4 regions of the Streptomyces sp. NPDC025784 genome follow, and region 1 is predicted to be linked to each of the others. Evidence: riboswitches for the same ligand, from Rfam matches in the RefSeq annotation. Region 1 holds a riboswitch; each other region holds the start of a gene.
What was found. A riboswitch is a leader RNA that binds a small molecule or an ion and turns the genes downstream of it on or off. The one in region 1 is predicted to bind cobalamin.
Positions count from the first base shown of each region.

Region 1 (5,816 bases):
GAGGACGGCATCGCGCTCGGCGAGCACGGCGAACCGGGGGCGACCGTGCTCGCGCTGTCCGCGCTCACCGGGGACGGCGTGGGGGAACTGCGGGAGGTCCTCGGCCAGTTCGTGACCCGGCGCAACGCGCCCGGGCGCCGCGTCTCGGCCGATGTCGACGCGACCGCCACGCAGTTGCGCCCGGCGTACGTGACCGGTCGGCGTGTCGGGCTCAGCGAGGAGGCCCGCGACGAGTTCTCGGACCGGCTCGCGGACGCGGTGGGCGCCGTCGCGGCCGGGGAGGCGGCCGAGCGCGCCTGGCGCCGCAACGCCAACCGCGCCTGCGGCACGCCCTGGCTGCGGCTGTGGCGGTGGACGCAGGAGCGGCGCGATTCCCAGACGGCGCGTCTGCCGGTGCGCGACCCCGCGGACGAGGAGGCCACGGCACGCCAGCGCGTGGAGCAGGCCGTACGGGTGGTCGCGGACCGGGCGGCGTACGGACTGCCCGCCCCCTGGTCCCTGGCGGTGCGCGAGGCCGCCGCGAGAGGGGCGCACGGGCTGCCCGAGGCCCTGGACGAGATGGCGGCGCGCGCCACGACTCCGGCGAGGCGTCCGCCGCGGCCCGGCTGGTGGCCGATCGCCGTGCTCGCGCAGGCGTCGATGACGATCCTCCAGATCGTCGGCGGACTGTGGCTGGTGGCGCAGATCGTCGGGGTGATGTCGCCGAACCTCGGGGTGCCGGTGCTGCTGATGGTGGCGGGCATCGTCGGAGGCCCGCTCGTCGAGTGGGGCAGCAGAATGGCGGCCCGCGGGCCGGCCCGGCGCTACGGGCAGGAGGCGGAACGGCGGCTGCGCGAGGCGGCCACCGGATGCGGCAGGGCCCGTGTGCTCGATCCCCTGGCCGCGGAGTTGCTGCGGTACCGGGAGGTCCGGGAGGAGTACGGGCGGGTGACGGGGGCGGCGCCGGCCTCCGTCGGGTAACGGCATCGTGCCGGACTGCTGCCACTCCTTCGCGTGAGGCGGTTGTCCACAATCGGCCGGTGGCCCACAGGGCCCGGCGGGCCCGGCCCGGCGGAGGCAGTCTGAACTCGCGGCGACCGCAGCAGCGCAGCGGTCGCCGCGTCGGACGCATTCGCACGGGAGAGGGGTTCGGGCATGAACGAGACAACGGTGTGCGTGGTGGGGAACGTCGCGACACAACCGGTCTACCGGGAGGCGCCGACCGGGGCGTCGGCCCGGTTCCGGCTGGCGGTCACCTCGCGTTACTGGGACCGCGAGAAGAACGAGTGGGTCGACGGGCACACCAATTTCTTCACGGTGTGGGCGAAGAAGTCCCTCGCGACGAACGTGGGGGCGTCCGTGTCCGTGGGCGATCCGGTCCTCGTCCAGGGGCGGCTGAAGGTCCGTACGGAGACGCGGGACGGCCAGAGCTGGACGTCCGCGGAGGTCGACGCGACGGCGATCGGACACGACCTGTCCCGCGGCACTTCGGCCTTCCGCAGGCCGTCGAAGGGGGACGCGGGACCGGTCTCGCCGTCGCGGCCTGAACCGAGTTGGGACACCCTCTCACCCGCCTCTCCGGACGCGGCCTCCCAACAGCGGGCCGAACCAGTTGGTGTGACGTGATGTCAGAGACCCACGCGATCTGACCGAAGTGCGCCTTATCGGCGAATTCGAACCGATCCGCCATCGTGGATTTGTCGATAAGCGCAGCTCACAAGCAGGTGAGCGATAACGATTCCGAGTCGGATCGGTTATCGGATGGAATGACCGGGGGGCGTGGTGCGCCGCGTCTTTAGGATGCCGGGCATAGCTCACGGGGCTTCTGATTCTGCTGGCGGGACCTTCCCCCACATCAACGGGTCCTGCGCGAAGGGGAATTCTGTGTTTCGTTCGTTCTCTGCGTCGTTCGCGCGCGGGCGGGTGACAGCCCGTCTCACCGCCGCGACGTTGGTGTCGGGTCTCGTCGCCGCGGGGGCGCTCGCCACCGCCGGCACGGCCGCCGCCGACGAGACCCCGCAGAGCCTCGGTGGCGCGACCGCCACCATCGGCGACCTGAAGACCTACGGCTCCGCCGTCATCCACGATCACGGCGAGGACTCGTGGGTCTCCGCGGGTCTGTTCGAGATGTCCGTCGACGACGGCGGCATGCTGCAGACCTACTGCGTCGACCTCCACAACCCGACCCAGCGGGACGCCAAGTACCAGGAGACGCCCTGGAGCGGCACGTCGCTGGGCGCCAACAAGGACGCGGGCAAGATCCGCTGGATCCTGCAGAACTCCTACCCGCAGGTGAACGACCTCGCGGCCCTCGCCGCGAAGGCCGGCGTCGCAAGCCTCACGGAGAAGGACGCGGCCGCCGGTACGCAGGTGGCCATCTGGCGGTACTCGGACGGCGCCGACGTGGACGCGGCCGACCCCGGCGCGCAGAAGCTCGCGGACTACCTGCAGAAGAGCGCGCGGAACCTTCCCGAGCCCAAGGCCTCGCTGAACCTCACCCCGCCCGCGGTCTCCGGTCATGCCGGCGAGCGGCTCGGCCCGGTCACGGTGCACACCAACGCGGACAGTGTGGCGGTGGCGCCCCCGGCGGACGCCGCAGCCTCCGGCGTGAAGATCGTCGACAAGGACGGCAAGCCGGTGACGTCCGCCGTCGACGGCGGCCACGTCTACTTCGACGTGCCGAAGGACAGCGCGGACGGTTCGGCCGCGCTCACGGTGCAGGCCTCCACGACCGTGCCGGTCGGCCGTGCCTTCACCTCCGAGACCCGCAGCCAGACACAGATCCTCGCGGGCTCCAGCGAGTCGACGGTCTCCGCGACGGCGACCGCCGACTGGGCCGAGAAGGGCGCCATACCGGCTCTGTCCGCCAAGAAGAACTGCGCCGAGGGCGGCGTGGACATCACGGCGGCCAATGAGGGCGACGAGCCGTTCACCTTCGAGCTGATGGGGAGCGAGCACACCATCGGGGCGGACGCGTCCGGGACGGTGACCATTCCGCTCCAGGAGGACCAGGCGTACGACTTCACGATCACCGGTCCGAACGGCTTCCAGAAGCGGTTCAAGGGCGTCCTCGACTGCAAGACCCAGGGCAGCGCGAACGACATCTCGACCCAGACGGTCAGTGAGCCCAGCCCGGCCTCGGTGGGCGGCACGTCCGCCGGCGACAGCGATCTCGCCGAGACCGGCAGTTCGAACGCGACACCCGTCATCGCGGGGATCGCCATCGCCCTCGTCGTCATCGGCGGCGCCGCGGTGGTCCTCGTCCGCCGCAAGAAGTCACCCACGCAGGACTGAGCCGCGCAGGACTGAGCCGCCCGGCACCTCGACGGCTCGACAGCGGCTGACCGTACTCAGGGCGGCTTTGTGAGCCCGTGGCCCCGGCTCACCCCGGGCGCCCGGGCTCACGGGCCTTGCTGAAGGACCGCTCCACCGGCCGGCCGGACGTGTCCCGGCCCCGGGTCGGGCGGTCCCGCGCCGCGGGCAGCCGTTTGTGATCTTCGATACCCGCACGGGCGCCCGGCTTTGCTGCGGGCCCGGGCCACCCCTACGGTTGTCGGGCCGTGGTGTTCGGGAAGACCGGTGACGGCCCCTCAGGGGCCCAGGCCGGAGCGGCCCTCGCCACTGTGATCGGGGAGTTTCCGTCCCGTGCCGCCCTCCTCGGGCGGCGCCACTGGCCGTACGGCCGGGAAGGCAGGGGCGGACGCGCGAACCCGTCAGCCAGGAGACCGGCCACGGCATCTCACGAAGTGATCCACGAGGTGCTGGAGCGTGACCGCATGACCCTGCCCACGCAGTCGTCCCCTTCCCCCGCCACGTTCCGCTGGCGGCGCGAGGACACGGTGCGGACCGCCGTGCTCCTCGCCGTGATCGCGGGCCTGCATGTCGTCGCCTTCGGCGTCCTGTTCCTGCTCGTGGTGCCCGAGCACTACGAGGTCGGGTCCAGGGCCTTCGGCATCGGCCTCGGCGTCACCGCCTACACGCTGGGCATGCGGCACGCCTTCGACGCCGACCACATCGCCGCGATCGACAACACCACCCGGAAGCTGATGGCCGACGGCGAACGACCGGTGTCGGTGGGTTTCTGGTTCGCGCTCGGGCACTCCAGCGTCGTGGTCCTGCTGGCCGCGCTCATCGCCGGAGGCACCCAGCTGGCCGGGCGCATCATGAACGAGGGCTCCAGCACGCATCAGGTGCTCGGTGTCATGGGCACCACGGTCTCCGGGTCGTTCCTCTACCTGATCGCGGCCCTGAATCTGGTGGCGCTCGTCGGCATCCTGCGGGTGTTCAGGGCGATGCGCACGGGCGAGTACGACGAGGCCGAACTCGAACAGCACCTGAATTCACGCGGGTTCATGAATCGCGTCCTCGGCCGGTTCACGAAGTCCATCACCCGGCCGGGACAGATGTATCCGCTGGGCTTCCTGTTCGGCCTGGGCTTCGACACCGCCACCGAGGTCACGCTGATGGTGATGGCGGGCAGCGGCGCCGCGGCCGGGCTGCCCTGGTACGCGATCCTCTGCCTGCCGCTGCTGTTCGCCGCGGGGATGAGCCTGTTCGACACCCTGGACGGCACGTTCATGAACTTCGCCTACCAGTGGGCCTTCTCCAACCCGGTCCGGAAGGTCTTCTACAACCTCACCATCACCGGCCTGTCCATCGCGGTGGCCTTCTTCATCGGCACCATCGAGCTGGTGGGTGTCCTGCACGACAAGCTCGAACTGAGCGATGCGGTGACGGGCTGGACAGCGGGCCTCGACCTGGACAACGTCGGCTACATCATCGTCGGACTGTTCGTCGTCGTCTGGGCGGCGGCCGTGGCGTACTGGCGGCTCGCCAAGGTCGAGCAACGCTGGGCGGTCCGCCCCGCCGACGGGAGCTGACGCCGAGCTGCCGCCCCGCCGGCCGGAACCGGCGGGGCGGCAGCCGCGCAGGGGGCGAGCCCGCGCGTTCCGGTCGCGGGCGCCGCGCGGCGACTAGGAGCGTGCGTTCCGGCCGCGGGCGAGGGCGAACCCTGCGGCGAGCAGCCCGAGGACACCCACGACCAGCCCGGCGACGCCCAGGCCGCGAGCGGTCGAGTCACTGCTCTTGTCGCTCGCCGTCGAGGCCTTGGCCGTCGACTCCGACGCCGGCGCCGACGAGGACGCCGAGGACGACCCCTCACCGGAGCCCGCCCCGCCCGCGCTCTCGGCGGTGAGCGAGAGCAGCGGCGCCGGGCTCTCCGGCTCCTCGCCGCCCTTCGGCGTCTCCTCGATCCAGCGGACCACCTTGCCGTCCGAGTAGGTCTGCAGGGTCTTGAAGGTCAGCTGGTCGGTGTCGTCCGGCAGTTGGCCGAAGGCGACGTCGAAGTCCTGGAACTCGCCGTGCCGGATCCGGCCGCCGGTCCAGGTGATCTCCGAGACGGCGTCGGTGATCGTGCCGTCGTCCGTCTTGATCGGCTTCTTCAGCCTGGTGGTCGTCACCTTGGCGGTCCAGCCCGCCTGCGGAGTGACCAGAACGCCCAGGACCGGGTGGTCGGTGGGCAGGAACACCTGCACCTTCGTGGTGCTGGCGGTGTCCTCCTCATTGGGGACGCGGAAGGTCAGGACACCGTCCGTGGCGCCCTTGGGGTAGCTCTCGGGGTGGACCGTCACATGCGCGAAGGCGGCACCCGCCGCGGTCAGGACTCCGGCGGTGCTCAGGGCGGCGACGACGCCGGCGCGGCGCAGGGTGGTGCTCATCGGGGACATCAGGGGACTCCGTACTGGTGTGGAACGCGGTCAGGTCGTGTACGCGAGCCCGGCCGGCGGTCCCCGACGGGAGACGGCGTGCCGCAGCAGCACCTGCCGCAGCGCACGCGC
Region 1 is NZ_JBVHMN010000001.1:1,027,345-1,033,160, forward strand. It holds gene ACZ4IF_RS04450 (GTPase) at 1-960, shown strand, start outside; gene ACZ4IF_RS04455 (single-stranded DNA-binding protein) at 1,135-1,605, shown strand; gene ACZ4IF_RS04460 (Cys-Gln thioester bond-forming surface protein) at 1,903-3,273, shown strand; cobalamin riboswitch at 3,524-3,727, shown strand; gene nicT (Nickel transporter NicT) at 3,756-4,859, shown strand; gene ACZ4IF_RS04470 (YcnI family copper-binding membrane protein) at 4,953-5,705, opposite strand; gene ACZ4IF_RS04475 (hypothetical protein) at 5,736-5,816, opposite strand, start outside.

Region 2 (5,816 bases), on a different contig from region 1:
GCCGACCCGGACCGAGACGTTGCCCGACGTTCCGACGACCAGCCCGTCGGCCACTGTCCGACGGGCCGTCGCCACGAGCTCCTCCCAGGCCCGCGCCACCGCGTCCCCCGCGCCCCTCGCGTCCCGCGCACCCGCGGCCTGTGCTTCCTCCCGCACGTCCCGTGCGTCCCGCCGCTGTTCAGCCATGCCGCGATCCTGCCAGCAGGCGACCTCGCCGTGTCGCGGGCGAGGGCACTTTAGGCCGGAGCCCACGCCTCCGTAAGGGCGCATATGGGCACGGATCACCCTCCGAGGCGGATTGGCCGGTGATCGACCTCTGATCACCGATCTTCCAGTAGCCTCTGGGGGATTTGTCGTACACGTCGCCATTCCGGGGGGAAATATGGCCCGTGATCACAAACCACTCCATCACCATGTCCGCGCCACGGCCGCGACGGCCGTCGTGGCGGCGCTCACCGCGGCGGGCACCGCCCTCACCGCGCTCCCGGCGAGCGCCGCGGGCAAGCCCAAGGGGCACGACGTCTCCTCTCACCAGAAGAACGTCGACTGGCGGAGCGCCAGGGCGAAGGGCGCCCGGTTCGTCTACGTCAAGGCGACGGAGTCCCACACGTACCGCAACCCCTACTTCAGCCGGCAGTACAACGGCGCGCGCAACGCGGGCATCCTCCGCGGCGCCTACCACTTCGCGGTGCCGGACAAGTCCTCCGGCACCACCCAGGCCGCGTACTTCGTACGCAACGGCGGCGCCTGGCGCGCGGACGGCTGGACGCTGCCGCCCGCGCTGGACATCGAGTACAACCCGTACGGCAAGCGCAAGTGCTACGGCCTGAGCAAGGCCAGGATGGTGAGCTGGATCAAGGCGTTCAGCGACGAGGTCAAGCGGCAGACCGGCCGCCGCCCGGTGATCTACACGACCACGCACTGGTGGAACACCTGCACCGGCGCCAGCCGGGCCTTCGGCGCGAACCACGCCCTGTGGCTTGCGCGCTACGACTCCGCGGACGCCGGCGCCCTGCCGGCCGGCTGGTCCTACTGGACGTTCTGGCAGTACGACAACAGCGGCAGCCTGCCGGGTGACCAAAATCTCTTCAATGGGTCCATAACCGGACTCAAGAGGCTCACCCGAGGCTAGACACTGGTAGCGGAGCCCGATATTCCGCCTGCGTTCGAGGAACGAGGGACCCCTCCGGCACAAACGGAGGGGCATCCCACCGATTGAGACACCCCACAGCCTGCCTCAGTTCATCTTCCGTTCACCCAGGTTGCTTACGGTCCACATGCCACTGACGTCCAACAGAAGCCTGGGTAAATGGAACACATCACGCTCCTCCTCGGAATCGTGATCGTCACCGCTCTCGTGTTCGATTTCACGAACGGTTTCCACGACACTGCCAACGCGATGGCGACGACCATCTCGACCGGCGCTCTCAAGCCCAAGACGGCGGTGGCCATGTCCGCCGTGCTGAATCTCGTCGGTGCGTTCCTCTCGGTGGAGGTCGCCAAGACGATCTCCGGCGGAATCATCAACGAAGAGGGCATACGCACCGAAGTGATCTTCGCGGCGCTCGTCGGCGCCATCCTGTGGAATCTGCTGACCTGGCTCCTGGGTCTGCCCTCCAGCTCCTCCCACGCACTCTTCGGCGGCCTCATCGGTGCCGCCGTCATGTCGGCGGGCTGGTCGTCGGTGAACGGTTCGACCGTCGTCACCAAGGTGCTCATCCCCGCGGTGGCCGCGCCGATCGTGGCCGGAATCGCCGCCATGCTGGCCACCCGGCTGACCTACCGCATCGGCGGTCGCGTCGAGGAGAAGGCGACCGCCAAGGGCTACCGCGCCGGCCAGATCGCCTCCGCCGGCCTGGTCTCCCTCGCCCACGGCACGAACGACGCGCAGAAGACGATGGGCATCATCACCCTGGCCCTGGTCACCGGCGGCGTCATCGCCCCCGGCTCGAACCCTCCCACCTGGGTCATCGTCTCGGCCGGTATGGCCATCGCGCTCGGCACCTACCTGGGCGGCTGGCGCATCATCCGCACGATGGGCAAGGGCCTCACCGATCTCGCGCCGCCGCAGGGCTTCGCCGCCCAGACCAGCGCCGCGACGGCCATCCTGGCCTCCTCGCACATCGGCTTCTCCCTCTCCACCACCCAGGTCTGCTCCGGCGCCGTGATGGGCTCGGGCCTCGGCCGCAAGGGCGGTGTGGTCCGCTGGTCGACCGCGACCCGCATGTTCGTGGCCTGGGGTCTGACCCTGCCGGCCGCGGGTCTGGCCGGTGCCTCCGCCGAGTTCCTGACCAAGCAGGGCACCTGGGGCATCGTCCTCACGGGCGTGCTGCTGGTCGCCGGCGCCGGCGTCATCTGGACGCTGTCGCGCCGCCAGCCGGTCACCGTCGACAACGTGAACGACGTCGACGCCGAGCCCGCCGGCGTCGTCACCACGGCGATGGCCGCCGTCGCCGTGCCGCCGGCCGGCCCGGTCACCGCGGCCGACACCGAGCTCAAGGCCACCATCCCGGTGCCGGACCCCGGCCCCTCCGCCGAACCCACCCGCCCGGCCACGGTGTAAGGAACGAACAGCATGAACATCGACTGGGCAGCTCTCGGCTCCGTCTTCGGAGTCAGCCTCGGGGCCACCGTGGCACTCGTCGGCCTCTTCACCCTCGGCATCGTCGGCCTCTCCAAGCGTGAGTCGGCGTCCGCCCGGGGCGACTCGGCGGCCCTCGCGGTCACCGGCGCGTACGCCTGCTTCGCGGCCTGCGCGGCGGCCGTGGCGTACGGGATCTTCATCATCGTCTCCTGACACGGGCGACGCTCTGCCGCACGAAGGGCGGGTACGGGACACGTAGTCCCGTACCCGCCCTTCGTCGTGCCGGGGCCCTCCGGCGCGAGGGGACGACAGGCGGACGCGCGCGGCGGGATGCGTTCCGGGTCGTCGGAGGGCGGTCCGCGGGCCTGTGCAACGGCCCCGGAGAACGGCGCAATTCGGTCTTGGCGGGCAGCCGGGCGTGGTGGCGGTGTGGGGCTCAGCACACTCTCTCCTCGCAGGTCAACAGCAAGTTGACGGCTGTTCTCGCCCCGTGGTGGACTGCCGGAGCCAAGTACGGCGGCAAGAGAGGAAGCCGGTGCAAGTCCGGCGCGGTCCCGCCACTGTCACCGGGGAAGAGATGTCCCGGGAGCCAGGAACTCTCACCGCCGGTCTCGTCGAACCAGGGCGTGGACACCCTGAGTGAGGACATGTCGCCATGCACGGCTGCCCAAGTGCTCTGCGCAGGACGCGAACGACGGTTGAGACCGACCTGACGGCCGGCTGAACCGATGCGTGCCGATCGCGTCTTCGCGTACGGCGCCGCCGCCGGCCTTCTCGGCGACCTGCTGCTCGGCGATCCTCGCCGGGGGCATCCGGTCGCCGTGTTCGGGCGGGCCGCGGGCGCCGTGGAACGGGTGTTGTGGCGGGACGACCGCGGACGGGGTGCGCTGCACGCCGCCGTGTGCGTGGGCGGTGCCACCGCCCTCGCCGCCCTCGCCCACCGTGCCGTCCGGCCCTCCCCCGCCGCCTCCGTCGCGCTGACCGCCGCCGCCACCTGGGCCGTCGTCGGCGGCACCACACTCGGCCGTGAGGCACGGGCGATCGGCTCGGCGCTCGCCACCGGCGACGTGGAGGTGGCCCGGGAACGGCTGCCGCACCTGTGCGGGCGCGACCCCCAGGCGCTGGACGCCGACGGGATCGCGCGGGCCGTCGTCGAGTCCGTGGCCGAGAACACCTCCGACGCCGTGGTGGGAGCCCTGGTGTGGGGTGCCGTCGGCGGTGCGCCCGGTCTGGTCGCCTTCCGCGCCGTGAACACGCTCGACGCGATGGTCGGACACAAGTCGCCCAAGTACCGCCGGTACGGCTGGGCTTCGGCGCGGCTCGACGACGTCGCCGGCTGGCCGGGGGCGCGGCTGACCGCCGTGCTCGCGACCGTCGCCGGTGGCGCCCCGCGCAGCGCCGCCCGCGCCTGGCGCACGGATGCCCACAAGCATCCGAGTCCCAACGCCGGTCCGGTGGAGGCCTCGTTCGCGGGGGCGCTCGGGGTGCGGCTCGGCGGGACGCTCTCGTACGCGGGCCGGGTCGAGCACCGGCCCGTCCTCAACGGCGACGGCCGTGCGGTGGCCGTCGCCGACATCGAACGGGCCGTACGGCTGTCGCGCCGCGTGGGCTGGCTGGCGCTGGGCGCGTGCGCCGTCGGGCGGACGCTCGTCGGGCGCGCCGCCGCTCGGCGGAGAGGGGCCGGGGCATGACCGGGGAGGGGTACGCCATGGATGCCGGAGCGCGCGAAGGAGCAGTGTCATGAGCGGCGGACTGCTGATCGCCGGGACGACCTCCGACGCCGGCAAGAGCGTCGTCACCGCCGGGATCTGCCGGTGGCTGGTGCGACGGGGCGTCAAGGTCGCGCCGTTCAAGGCGCAGAACATGTCCCTCAACTCCTTCGTCACCCGTGAGGGTGCCGAGATCGGGCGCGCGCAGGCCATGCAGGCGCAGGCCGCGCGCGTGGAGCCGACCGCGCTGATGAACCCCGTGCTGCTCAAGCCGGGCAGCGACCGGAGCAGTCAGGTCGTGCTCATGGGCAAGCCCGTGGGCGAGATGAGCGCGCGCGGCTACCACGGGGGCCGCCAACAGGCGCTCCTCGGCACGGTCCTGGACTGTCTGGCCGAGTTGCGGGGCACGTATGACGCGGTGATCTGTGAGGGGGCCGGCAGCCCTGCCGAGATCAATCTGCGGCGCACCGACATCGTGAACATGGGCATCGCCCGCAACGCGGGGCTGCCCGTGCTCGTCGTCGGCGACATCGACCGCGGCGGTGTGTTCGCCTCGTTCTTCGGGACCGTCGCGCTGCTGTCGCGCGAGGACCAGGCGCTCGTCGCCGGGTTCCTCGTCAACAAGTTCCGCGGCGACGTGTCGCTGCTGGAACCCGGTCTCGACATGCTGAAGGACCTCACCGGGCGGCCCTCCTACGGCGTGCTGCCGTTCCGGCACGGCCTCGGCATCGACGAGGAGGACGGGCTGCGGGTGTCGCTGCGCGGGGCGGTCCGCGAGTCGGAGGTCACCGCCCCGGTCGGCGAGGACGTCCTGCGGGTCTCCGTCTGCGCGGTGCCGCTGATGTCGAACTTCACGGACGTCGACGCGCTGGCCGCCGAACCCGGCGTGGTCGTGCGGTTCGTGGACCGGGCCGAGGAACTCGCCGACGCCGACCTGGTCGTCGTGCCCGGGACGCGGGGAACCGTGAAGGCGCTGGAGTGGCTGCGCGAGCGCGGCCTCGCCGACGCGCTGCTGCGCCGGGCCGCCGAGGGGCGGCCCACGCTCGGCATCTGCGGCGGCTTCCAGCTGCTCGGCGAGCACATCGAGGACGACGTGGAGAGCCGCGCAGGCCACGTCGACGGGCTCGGACTGCTCCCGGTGCGGGTGCGGTTCGCGCACGAGAAGACGCTGACCAGACCGGTCGGCGAGGCCCTGGGCGAACGGGTCGAGGGGTACGAGATCCACCACGGTGTCGCCGATGTCACCGGCGGGGAACCCTTCTTGGACGGATGCCGCGTCGGCTCCGTGTGGGGCACCCACTGGCACGGTTCGCTGGAGTCGGACGGATTCCGGCGGGCCTTCCTGCGCGAGGTAGCCGCCGCCGCGGGCCGCCGCTTCGTGCTGGCCGCCGACACGTCGTTCGCGGCGCTGCGCGAGGAGCAGCTGGACCGGCTCGGCGATCTGATCGACGAACACGCGGACACGGAAGCGCTGTTGCGGCTCATCGAGTCGGGCGCGCCGCAAGGACTGCCTTTCATTCCAC
Region 2 is NZ_JBVHMN010000012.1:67,990-73,805, forward strand. It holds gene ACZ4IF_RS26075 (class II aldolase/adducin family protein) at 1-186, opposite strand, end outside; gene ACZ4IF_RS26080 (lysozyme) at 383-1,132, shown strand; gene ACZ4IF_RS26085 (inorganic phosphate transporter) at 1,310-2,563, shown strand; gene ACZ4IF_RS26090 (hypothetical protein) at 2,576-2,797, shown strand; cobalamin riboswitch at 3,062-3,202, shown strand; gene ACZ4IF_RS26095 (cobalamin biosynthesis protein) at 3,313-4,275, shown strand; gene ACZ4IF_RS26100 (cobyric acid synthase) at 4,325-5,816, shown strand, end outside.
Region 2: linked by a shared signal. The riboswitch ahead of ACZ4IF_RS26095 (cobalamin biosynthesis protein) and the one ahead of nicT (Nickel transporter NicT) in region 1 are both predicted to bind cobalamin.

Region 3 (5,816 bases), on a different contig from region 1:
CCCTCCACGGCGACCTGGTACGCCGACGGCCGCCGCTCGAAGAAGTTGGTCAGCTCCTGCACGCCCTGGAGCTCCATGAAGGAGAACGGGTTCTCCGATCCGTACACAGGAGCGAAGCCCAGCCGCGAGAGCCGCTGGTCGGCGACGCACTCCAGGTACTGACGCATCGAGTCGGTGTTCATGCCCGGCAGACCGTCGCCGCACAGGTCGCGGGCGAACTGCAGCTCGGCCTCGACGGCCTCCCGCAGCATGTCCGTGACCTGCTGCTCCAGCTGGTCGTCGAACAGGTCCGGCTCCTCCTTGCGGACCGTGTCGACCACCTCGAAGGCGAACGACATGTGCATCGTCTCGTCGCGGAACACCCAGTTGGTGCCGGTCGCGAGGCCGTGCAGCAGGCCGCGGCTGCGGAACCAGTAGACGTAGGCGAAGGCGCCGTAGAAGAAGAGCCCCTCGATGCACGCGGCGAAGCAGATGAGGTTGAGCAGGAAGCGGCGGCGGTCCGCCCTGCTCTCCAGCCGGTCCAGCTTCTCGACCGAGTCCATCCACTTGAAGCAGAACCCGGCCTTCTCGCGGATGGAGGGGATGTTCTCCACGGCCGCGAAGGCGGCGGTCCGGTCCTCCGGGTCGGGCAGGTAGGTGTCCAGCAGCGTCAGATAGAACTGGACGTGGACCGCCTCCTCGAAGAGCTGCCGGCTCAGGTAGAGCCGAGCCTCCGGGGAGTTGATGTGCTTGTACAGCGTCAGCACCAGGTTGTTCGCCACGATCGAGTCGCCCGTCGCGAAGAAGGCGACCAGGCGGCCGATCAGGTGCTGCTCGGCCGGGGACAGCTTCGCGAGGTCGGCGACGTCCGAGTGGAGGTCGACCTCCTCGACGGTCCAGGTGTTCTTGATGGCGTCCCGGTAGCGCTCGTAGAAGTCCGGGTAGCGCATCGGGCGCAGAGTCAGCTCGAAGCCGGGGTCGAGCAGGTTCTTCTCGGTGTTCGGGGCGGTCGTCACTGGCAGGCCTCGCAGGACTCGGGGTTCTCAAGGGAGCAGGCGACGGCGTCGGGGTCGGCCACCTGCTGGACGGGGATGGTCTTCTCGGGCTGCGCCTGCGCCTGGGCCGCGCGGGCGATGCGGGTCGCCGGGCGCGAGCGCAGGTAGTACGTCGTCTTGAGGCCCTGCTTCCAGGCGTACGCGTACATCGAGGAGAGCTTGCCGATCGTCGGTGTCTCCATGAACAGGTTCAGCGACTGCGACTGGTCCAGGAACGGGGTGCGCGCCGCGGCCATGTCGATCAGGCCGCGCTGCGGGATCTCCCACGCCGTGCGGTACAGCGCCCGGACCTCGGCGGGGATCCACGCGAAGTCCTGCACGGAGCCGCTGGAGTCGCGCAGCGCCTCGCGGGTGCGCGCGTCCCAGACGCCGAGTTCCTTGAGGTCGGCGACCAGGTAGGAGTTGACCTGGAGGAACTCGCCGGAGAGCGTCTCGCGCTTGAACAGGTTGGAGACCTGCGGCTCGATGCACTCGTACACGCCCGCGATGGACGCGATGGTGGCGGTCGGCGCGATGGCCAGCAGCAGCGCGTTGCGCATGCCGACCGCGGCGATGCGTTCCCGCAGCGCCGCCCAGCGCTCCGGCCAGGTCAGCTCGGCGTCGAAGTGGTCGGGGTGCAGCACACCGCGCGCCGTACGGGTCTTCTCCCAGGCCGGCAGCGGGCCGTTGCGCTCGGCGAGGTCCGCGGAGGCCTCGTACGCGGCGAGCATGATGCGCTCGGCGATCCGCGTGGACAGCGCCTTCGCCTCGGCCGAGTCGAAGGGCAGCCGCAGCTTGAAGAAGACGTCCTGGAGGCCCATCGCGCCGAGGCCCACCGGGCGCCACCTGGCGTTGGAACGGCCCGCCTGCTCGGTCGGGTAGAAGTTGATGTCGACGACCCGGTCCAGGAACGTCACGGCCGTGCGGACGGTCTCGTCCAGCCGCTCCCAGTCGATGTCGCCGTTGCCCACGAAGGCACCGAGGTTGACCGAACCGAGGTTGCAGACCGCCGTCTCCCCGTCGTCCGTGACCTCCAGGATCTCGGTGCACAGGTTCGAGGAGTGGACGGTGTGGCCCGGCTCGGCGGTCTGGTTGGCGGCGCGGTTGGCGGCGTCCTTGAAGGTCATCCAGCCGTTGCCGGTCTGCGCGAGGGTGCGCATCATCCGGCCGTACAGATCGCGGGCCGGGATGGTCTTCCGGGCGAGCCCGGCCTCCTCGGCCTTGCGGTAGGCGGCGTCGAACTCGTCGCCCCACAGGTCGACCAGCTCCGGCACGTCGGCCGGGGAGAACAGCGACCAGTCACCGTTCTCGTTCACCCGGCGCATGAACTCGTCCGGGATCCAGTGCGCCAGGTTCAGGTTGTGCGTGCGCCGGGCGTCCTCACCGGTGTTGTCGCGCAGCTCCAGGAACTCCTCGATGTCGGAGTGCCAGGTCTCCAGGTAGACGGCCGCAGCGCCCTTGCGCCGGCCGCCCTGGTTCACCGCGGCGACCGAGGCGTCGAGGGTCTTCAGGAACGGGACGATGCCGTTGGAGTGCCCGTTCGTGCCGCGGATGAGCGAACCGCGCGAGCGGATGCGGGAGTACGACAGCCCGATGCCGCCCGCGTGCTTCGAGAGCCGGGCCACCTGGTGGTAGCGGTCGTAGATGGAGTCGAGCTCGTCCAGCGGGGAGTCGAGGAGGTAGCAGGACGACATCTGCGGGTGCCGCGTACCGGAGTTGAAGAGCGTGGGGGAGGAGGGCAGGTAGTCGAGACGGCTCATCAGCCGGTAGAGCGCGGCGACTTCGTCCACGGAGCGGACGGTGTCGTCCTCGGCGAGACCCGACGCCACCCGGAGCATGAAGTGCTGGGGCGTCTCGATCACCCGGCGGGTGATCGGGTGGCGGAGCAGATAACGGCTGTGCAGGGTGCGCAGACCGAAGTAGCCGAAGCGGTCGTCGCCCTCGACGTCGACGAGCGCGTCGAGGCGGGCCGTGTGCAGGCGGACGAACTCCGCGGTACGGTCCGCGACAAGACCCTCGCGGTGGCCGACGGCGACCGACTCGGAGAAGGACGCGACGCCCTGCGAGGCGGCCTCGGCAGCGATGCTGATCGTCAGCAGCCGGGCGGCCAGCCGCGAGTACGCGGGGTCCTCGGAGATGAGTCCCGCCGCCGCCTCGGTGGCCAGCTCACGCAGCTCCGCCTCGTCGGCCCGGGCGGACCGGCCGCGCAGCGCGGCCGCCGCGACCCGGCCGGGGTCGGCGTCGGGGAGGTCGGCGGTGAGATCGGTCAGGATCCGCAGCAGCGCGGTACCGGGACCGTCCGTCTCCACCGGGGCCTGCTGCGCTGACGCTGAAGCCGGATCGGCTGGCGCGATGGTCACGTGGGGCTCTCCCTCGCTCGGCACGGGGCCTGTCGGGAGGCACGGAGGCACACGGGGGCGCCGGCCGGAGGGCAGCACACCGCGTCCACCGGCCCATTCCGCGAGGCCCGGACGTCGTCGGCACCCGGGCCGGACGGCCGGGGTGCGCTGTCGGCAGGTCCTCGGACTGAAGCCAGCGCGTGCAGGCGGAGACGCGAACACGCACAAGTACACCGTTGCGGGACAGTTCCGGATTCGCACCGGATTCCCCTGCGGCGACAGCGAGCATGAGCATACATCTTGTGCCGGGCTGCGGGACCACCCCCACATGTTGTGTCGTGTCGGCTTCGGAGGGTGGCAGAAGAGCTGTCAGAGCGTCAGTTCGTAGGTGAGCAGCCGGATGTCGTCCAGTTCCGGGATCGGGTTCCAGTCGCGGTCCGGGGTGCGGGTGAAGCCGAGGCGCTCGTAGATCCGGTGGGCGGCGTGCATGGAGTGCTGGGTGGACAGCACGATGCGTACGCAGCCCTCCGTGGCCCGTGCGCGGTCGACGCAGGCGCGGACGAGTGCCTCCCCGGCACCCCGGCCGCGTGCCTCCCGGGCGACCGCGAGCATGCGGATCTCGGCCTCGCCGGGGCGGGCGATGTCGGCCATGGCGCCGCCGCGCGGCACGAAGGTCACCCCACCGAGCAGCCGCTGCGTGCCGGGCGTGGATCCGCGTTCGACCGCGACGAGCACGTCGGCCGCGGCGGCGCGCTTGGCCACGTCCCGCAGCTCTCCCAGGTACGCGTCGCTCTCCCCGAAGTCGAGCAGCCCGTCGCGGAGATAGGCCTGGGCGGTGATCTCGCCGAGGCCCGGGTACTCCTCGGGATGCGCGACGCGGATGACTGTGTCCATGCGCACAGTCTGGGGGAGATCGCGGGGGAGGGCCGCCGAATTCCCGGGGGCGGGGCAGCGGCGCCGGTCGGCCCCGCCGGATCCGGTGGAGTCGTCGGCCCCGGTGGAGTCGACGGACCTCACGGCCCGGGCGGGCCCCCAGGTCCGGGCGGTGGGGCCTGCCGCCGTACGACGGCAGGACGGCGGGCGCGAAAAGACCGCGGCGCCCCCCTGACCGAGGGGCGCCGCGGAGTGTGGAACCGCCGGGTCAGTGGGCCGCCACCGGCAGCTCCACCTCGACCCCCGGGTCGCCCGCGTCCGCCGTGTAGTCCTCGGCGGACGTCTCGTCGACGCCGTCCGGGGCCTTGAACGCACGCAGCGCGAACGTGAGGACGACCGTCACGACCACGTTCAGGGTGAACGCCGTGAAGCCGATGTAGCCGATCTCCCCGATGCCGGGGATCTCCTTGGCGCTGCCGCCGAAGTGCTTCTGCGTCGGCGAGGCCACCCCGTACGCGGCGATCGTGCCGTAGAGCATGCCCACGGCCCAGCCGGCGAGGAGCGCCCAGCGGTGGAACCAGCGTGTGAACAGGCCGCCGACCAGGGCCGGGAAGGTCTGCAGGATCCAGATGCCGCCCAGGAGCTGGAAGTTGATGGCGACCGTCTTGTCCATGGTGAGGACGAAGACCAGCGCGCCCACCTTCACCAGCAGCGAGACCAGCTTGGAGACCTTGGTCTCCTGCTGCGGAGTGGCGTCCGGCTTGATGAAGTCCTTGTAGATGTTGCGCGTGAAGAGGTTCGCGGCGGCGATCGACATGATGGCCGCGGGGACCAGCGCGCCGATGCCGATGGCCGCGAAGGCCACACCCGCGAACCAGTCCGGGAACATGTTCTCGAACAGCTGCGGGATCGCGAGCTGGCCGTTGGTGACCTTCACCCCGGCCGCGATCGCCATGAACCCGAGCAGCGCGAGCAGGCCCAGCATCAGCGAGTACAGCGGGAGGATCGTGGTGTTGCGGCGGATCACCTCGCGGCTGCGGCTGGACAGCGTCGCCGTGATCGAGTGCGGGTACATGAACAGCGCGAGCGCCGAGCCGAGCGCGAGCGTGGCATAGGTCCACTGGCCCGCCTCGGGCGGCACGAGCCCGCCCGCGCCGGCCGCGGTGTACTTGTCACCCGCCGCCTTGAAGATCTCGTCGAATCCGCCCAGCTTGATCGGGATGTAGATGATGGCCACCGCGATCACGATGTAGATCAGGGTGTCCTTCACGAACGCGATCAGGGCCGGGGCGCGCAGGCCCGAGGAGTAGGTGTAGGCGGCCAGCACACCGAAGGCGATGAGCAGCGGAAGGTCCTTGACGAACCAGTTCGTGTTGTCGCCGCCGCCCACGCCCATCACGTCCAGGACGGCCTGGATGCCGACCAGCTGGAGCGCGATGTACGGCATGGTCGCCAGGATGCCGGTGACCGCCACGGCCAGGGACAGGCCCTTGGAGCCGAAGCGGCCGCGCACGAAGTCGGACGTCGTCACGTATCCGTGCTTGTGGGACACCGACCACAGGCGCGGCAGGAAGGTGAAGATCAGCGGGTA
Region 3 is NZ_JBVHMN010000019.1:93,015-98,830, forward strand. It holds gene ACZ4IF_RS34115 (ribonucleotide-diphosphate reductase subunit beta) at 1-929, opposite strand, end outside; gene ACZ4IF_RS34120 (ribonucleoside-diphosphate reductase subunit alpha) at 992-3,373, opposite strand; cobalamin riboswitch at 3,509-3,647, opposite strand; gene ACZ4IF_RS34125 (GNAT family N-acetyltransferase) at 3,722-4,246, opposite strand; gene mctP (monocarboxylate uptake permease MctP) at 4,494-5,816, opposite strand, start outside.
Region 3: linked by a shared signal. The riboswitch ahead of ACZ4IF_RS34120 (ribonucleoside-diphosphate reductase subunit alpha) and the one ahead of nicT (Nickel transporter NicT) in region 1 are both predicted to bind cobalamin.

Region 4 (5,816 bases), on a different contig from region 1:
GCGTTGTCGGGCACCAACTGGGCGAAGTAGTCGCGCAGTTCGGTGCGCAGACGCTGCTGCTCCGGCGTGTATTCGAGATGCACGGCGCCTCCTGTTGCCCGGTGCCCGAGCTGGTTCTCCCGGCTGGTCGGCGCACAGAGTAGAACGTGTTGCAGAACTTGGGAATGCTGATGACGCGTCAGAGGAATTTCCCGTGCTCCCCTTCGGCGACCACCGCCACTCCTTCCCCGGGGCCCGATCACCGGGCCCTGGGGCCTCTCGGCCGATCACCGTCTCTCCGGCGCCTCTTGTCCGATCACCGGGCCCCGGGCCCGTTCGGCACGCACCGCCACCACCACGGCACCGGCGATCATCACCGCGCCGAGCGGGAGGCCGCGTGCCCCCCGTGCCGCCCTTGGCCCGCGCCGCCGACGACAGGGAGATCGACGAGCACTTCGACGTCGGCCTCACGGCGCTGCTGGACGGCTTCGAGCTGCTGATCCGGCCGGCCTGACGTCCGGTGCACGCAGGAGGGCGGCCCCGGTCGAGGACCGGGGCCGCCCTTCCGTCACCGCTCAGTGGGCCACGGGAGTCGCCCCCGCGGTGACCTCCTGTCGGCCTCCGGCGGCCGGCTTAGGCGCCAGCACCCGTTCGGCCAGGAACCCGAAGACGAGCCCGAAGGCGGTCCACAGGGTCAGCTGGATGGCGAGGGCCGCGAGCCGGAACTGCCAGAGCAGGGTGCCCGAGAAGTCCTTCGGAACCTCGTTCACGGCCGGCAGGAACGCGTAGGCGAGACCGATCGTGAGGACGAAGAACGCGCCCCCCGCGATCGTCGCGTTCCAATTGCCCAGGCGCGGCGCGAGGCGCTTGCCCAGGATCACGGTCGCGACGGCCAGCAGCACGCTGAGCACCATCATCAGGAAGTACAGGGTCGTGCGCTTCCCGATGGTGTCGGGATCGCCGACCGACGGCGGGTTGGCCGGGTACTTCAGGAACGGCACGACATAGACCGCGAGCAGGCCCGCCACCGACAGCAGCAGCGCGCTCGCCCGCGGCCCGAAGCGGCCGATCCTGCCGAGCGCGAAGCAGTACGCGAGAGCGGCGATACCGCCGAACGCGACCCCGTAGACGAGGACGCCGGTGGCCAGGCCGCCGGTGGACTGCATCGTGCGGGACACCGCTTCCACGCCGTGCTCGTGCGCGTGGGAGTGCGCCTCTTCGTAGCCGATCGCCGAGTCGACGCGCGGCTCGCCCAGGAAGTAGGCGACGACCAGGGCGAGCAGGCCCGCGGCGAGTCCCGCGAGCATGCCACGCACCAACAGGTTTCTTACGATTGCGGAATTCATCGGCTCGTACGTCCCGTGGTCGTCAGTGGCACGGGAAGCCGAGCAGGTGGCGGGCGTCGTGGACCCACTCGTGGACGTTCTCGCCGGACACGACTGCGGTGGCGCCCTGTTCGGCGCCGACGAAGTAGAGCAGGACCAGCATCAGGATGCCGAAGAAGACCGCCCAGGGGGCGATCGCGCCGATCGGCAGCTTGGCGGGTACCGCGGTGGGTGTGGCGGTCGGCTGAGCGACGGACTGCGCCATGGGGCAGAACCTCCTGGGGAACTCGCGTCCCATTCCGGTGGTGCACTGGACGACAGCCGCGGGTCTGACTTGCCCTGCCCTCACCGCCCCTGGCGAGGGGGGGTCGTGCTGGGCTTACAGTGGCGCGACCGTGCCGGATTTCCACCGGGCTTCCGCCGAGCCGTCGTCGATTTCGACGCGACGGTACCGCGTCGGCGGGTTCCGGCCAAGGGCGCACGGGGGAGCACGGGGTGCGCCCCCACGGACCGGGTGTGCGGCGGATTCCCTTGCCCCATAAGGCTTTTCGGGCCGGCGGACACCACGAGAACCCATGAGAGTGAGGACATGACAAGTCGAGTGATCTTGATCTCAGCCGCGCTGGGCGCCGCACTGCGCGAGGCCCGCTTCGACGACGGACGTCCGCTCGACGCGTCCGGACTGCGGCTCGCGCGGGCGGCTGCGGGACAGCTGCCGGCCGCGGAGCGGCAGTGGGTCTCCCCCGCCGTGCGCTGTCGTGCGACCGCCGACGCTCTCGGTCTCGAAGGCGCCCCGGACGCACCGGAGTTGGCCGGTCTCGACGTGGGCCGCTGGCGCGGTGCGACTTTGGCGGAGGTGAGCGCGCAGGAGCCCGAGGCGGTGGCGGGCTGGCTGGCCGACCCCGGGGCCGCGCCGCACGGCGGCGAGTCGGTACGGGCGTTCTGCGACCGGGTGGCCGGCTGGCTGGACGGCACCGCGCAGGCGTCGGGCCGGACGGTCGCCGTGGTGGAGCCGGAGGTCGTACGGGCCGCGCTGGTGCGGGTTCTGGGTGCGCCGGACGCGGCCTTCTGGCGCGTCGACGTACCGCCCCTGACCGCCACGGAGTTCAGCGGGCGATCGGGGCGCTGGAACGTACGCGCGGGGCGTCCACTGGCGGAGCCGGGCTGATGCGCCGGCCGGAATTCCGGTCGCCGGCCGATGTTCCGGTCGTCCGCCGGAGTCCCAGGCATCCGCCGGAGTTCCCGCCGTCCGCCGGAGTTCCAGGCATCCGCCGGAGTTCCAGGCATCCGCCGGAGTCCCAGGCATCCGCCGGAGTTCCCGCCGCCCGCCGGAGTCCCAGGCATCCGCCGGAGTTCCCGCCGCCCGCCGGAGTCCCAGGCATCCGCCGGAGCGCCGTTCCCGGCCCGGACGTTCCGGTCCCGTCCCGTCGTGCCGCTCCCACCCGCGCCCGGGCGGGCCGGCGGACGGCTTCGCGCGGCGCTCGGCCCACAGCGTCCCGCACGGCGCGCGGCGCCGGACGGCCCCTGCCGCCCTCAGCCCAGGACCGCGAGGAAGTCCGCACACGCCTGCGCGCACGCACGGCACTCCTTCGCCGCGTCCCGCGCACCGTCGTACTCGTCGAAGACGAGGGCGCCCTCCAGGCAGACGTCGCGGCACCATTCCACCTGGGAGCGGACAGCGGCCTCGTCCCGGTGCGTCCCCTCGGACAGCACCAGGCAGGTCGCGTCGCACACTTCCGTGCACTGGATGCCCTTGCGGCGTACGCGATCCTGCTCCTCGGGCCCGTCCGGATCCATGAGGCTCGCGCGCAGCGCACAGACCCTGGCGCACTCGGTGCACGCCTGGGCGCAGGCGAAGCGGTCCTCCAGGAACCGGATGAGCTCCTGCCGGGAAGTCGTCGATGTCACCACGCGCGGGTAGCCGCGCGCCTTCGCGTCAAACCCGTCCGCGGCGTCCGGAACACGGCCCTGTGCGCCCGGTGCACACCGGGCCGCCCGACGTCACGCGCCGGCCGCCTCCTGGGCGATCCGGTCGAACTGGGCTCCCATCGCCTCGGAGAGCGCCTGGGCGGCGGACAGCGGGCGGACCATGACCATGAAGTCGTCGATCTTCCCGTCCTCGTCGAAGTGGAGGAAGTCGCAGCCGGTGATCTTCTTGTCGCCGACCTTCGCCTCGAAGACGAGCGCGTGGTCGCGGCCGTCCGCGCCGCCGATCTCGCGGACGTAGTGGAAGTCGGTGAAGACGCGCGTGACGCCGCGGAGGATGGCCGCGGTGATCGCCTTCCCGGGGTAGGGCTTGAAGGCGACGGGGCTGTGGAAGACGACGTCGTCGGACAGCATGTCCTCGACCGCGGCGAGATCACCGGCCTCCACGGCCTTGCGGAAGGAATCCATCACGCCCACCTCATCCTCATATCCATACTCAACAAATTGACTATTCGTCGATCACACTAGCCATGCGACGGGGCGCCGTCCAGCCTCGGCGGTCGTTCAGCCACCCCCCGGAGCGGCCGTGGTGCCGCGCACCACCAGATTTGGAGCGATGACGGTCTCCTCCCCCCGGCCGGTCTCCTCCCCCGGGCCAGGCCCCTCGGACGACCGGCCGCCGGAGGCCGCATCGCCCTCCAGACGTGCGAGGGCCCGGCCGACCGCCTCCCCCGCGAGCCGGGGGATGTCCTGGCCGACGGTGGTGAGGTCGATGTGCGCGAGGCGTGACAGACGGCTGTCGTCGAAGCCCACGACGGAGATGTCGCCGGGCACCGGGACGCGGGCACGCAGGAAGATGTCGAGGACACCGGTGGCACAGCGGTCGTTGAAGGCGAGGACTGCGGTGGGGCGGGAGCCCGCGTCGAGCAGGGCGTGGGCCGCGGCGGCGCCGTCCTCCTCGGTCGGTCCGCCCGGCAGGACCCGGACCCGGTCGCCGAGACCGTGCCGGTTCATGGCGGTGCGGTAGCCGCGGCGCCGGTCGGCGGCGCCCGGTGCCCGGCCGCCGTCGATGTGCGCGACGTCGCGGTGGCCGAGTGCGACGAGGTGGTCGACGGCCTGGCGTGCACCCTCGTCGTCCGCGGTACGCACGACATGCACCCCCGCGGCGGGCGGGCGCAGCCGCCGGGCCACGGACACGACCGGTACCTGGGCGGCGAGTTCCGCCAGCCGGGCGGCCGGGACTCGTGGACCGAGCAGGATCAGCGCCTCGCAGCGGTCCGCCAACAGGGCTTCCACCGCCTGCCGTTCGCCGCGGCTCGGGGCGACGGCACTGAGTGAGAGCTGGTAGCCGGCCGGCTCGGCGGCGGCGTACAGCCCCTCCACCAGGTCGGTGTGGAATGGTTCCTGGAGGCCGAACTGCACGCCGAGCAGGCGCGAACGGCTGCTGCGCAGCAGGCGGGCGCGCGCGTCGGGCCGGTAGCCGATCTCCCGCGCCGCCCCGAGCACGCGCTCGCGGGTGGCGGCACCGGCACCCTTGGTCCCGCGCATCACGATGGAGACCAGGGCGACGGACACCCCCGCCCGCTCCGCGACGTCGGCGAGGGTGGGCCGCTTCCCGCCCGGACCCGAGGAGCTCGGAGGCACGACTGCCCTCCCTGTTCGGCATGGCTTCCCGTTCGGCACGGCTTCCCGACGAGATCGTAGACCAGCGCCGAACGCACTGGTCGGAGGTACTGCAACGTTCTAGTTCACCGCGCCCGCGACACCTTGACAAGGGGCTCGGCCGCTGGCGTACTGCTGCTCCGGGACTAGAACGTTCTAGCAACGCGAGAGCCGGAAGGCGGGCGACGGACGATGTACACGCTGGCGGTCTGTGCCGAGATGGTCTTCGGGGAGCTCCCCGTCCACGAGCGGGCACGACGCATCCACGACGCCGGTTTCCAGGTCGAGATCTGGGACTGGACGCGGCACGATCTGACCGCCCTCGTGCGGAGCGGGGCGGCCTTCTCGTCCATGACCGGTTACGTCCGCGGAAATCTGACGGACCCGGACGGCGCGGACGAACTGCTGCGCACCGCCGCGGAGTCGGTGCGGGCCGCGGAGCGCCTCGGCTGCCCCCGGCTCAATCTGCACGGCACCGGCCTGGACGGTGAGGGCCTGCCGGTGACCGCGGTGACCGGCGAGGCCACCGGTCCGATGTGGATCGCCGCCCGGCGCACGCTGAGCCGGGTCGCGGACCTGGGCGAGCGCTCCGGGGTGGTCTTCACACTGGAGAACCTCAATACCGCCGTGGACCACCCCGGTGTGCCCTTCGCGAAGGCCTCCGACACGCTGGCCCTGGTGGCGGCCGTGGACCGGCCTGGGCTGCGGATGAACCTGGACCTGTACCACGCGCAGATCGGCGAGGGGAATCTGATCGAACTGGTCCGCCGCGCCCACGGCCTGGGACTGATCGGGGAGATCCAGGTGGCGGACGTGCCGGGCCGCCACGAACCCGGAACCGGGGAGATCAACTACCCGGCCGTCGCGGGCGCCCTGACGGACCTCGGATACGACGGCACGGTCGCCCTGGAGGCCTGGGCCTCC
Region 4 is NZ_JBVHMN010000015.1:223,282-229,097, forward strand. It holds gene ACZ4IF_RS30470 (acyl-CoA dehydrogenase family protein) at 1-83, opposite strand, end outside; gene ACZ4IF_RS30475 (CbtA family protein) at 555-1,325, opposite strand; gene ACZ4IF_RS30480 (CbtB domain-containing protein) at 1,348-1,569, opposite strand; cobalamin riboswitch at 1,608-1,748, opposite strand; gene ACZ4IF_RS30485 (histidine phosphatase family protein) at 1,894-2,472, shown strand; gene ACZ4IF_RS30490 (four-helix bundle copper-binding protein) at 2,838-3,212, opposite strand; gene ACZ4IF_RS30495 (nuclear transport factor 2 family protein) at 3,306-3,698, opposite strand; gene ACZ4IF_RS30500 (LacI family DNA-binding transcriptional regulator) at 3,795-4,874, opposite strand; gene ACZ4IF_RS30505 (TIM barrel protein) at 5,085-5,816, shown strand, end outside.
Region 4: linked by a shared signal. The riboswitch ahead of ACZ4IF_RS30480 (CbtB domain-containing protein) and the one ahead of nicT (Nickel transporter NicT) in region 1 are both predicted to bind cobalamin.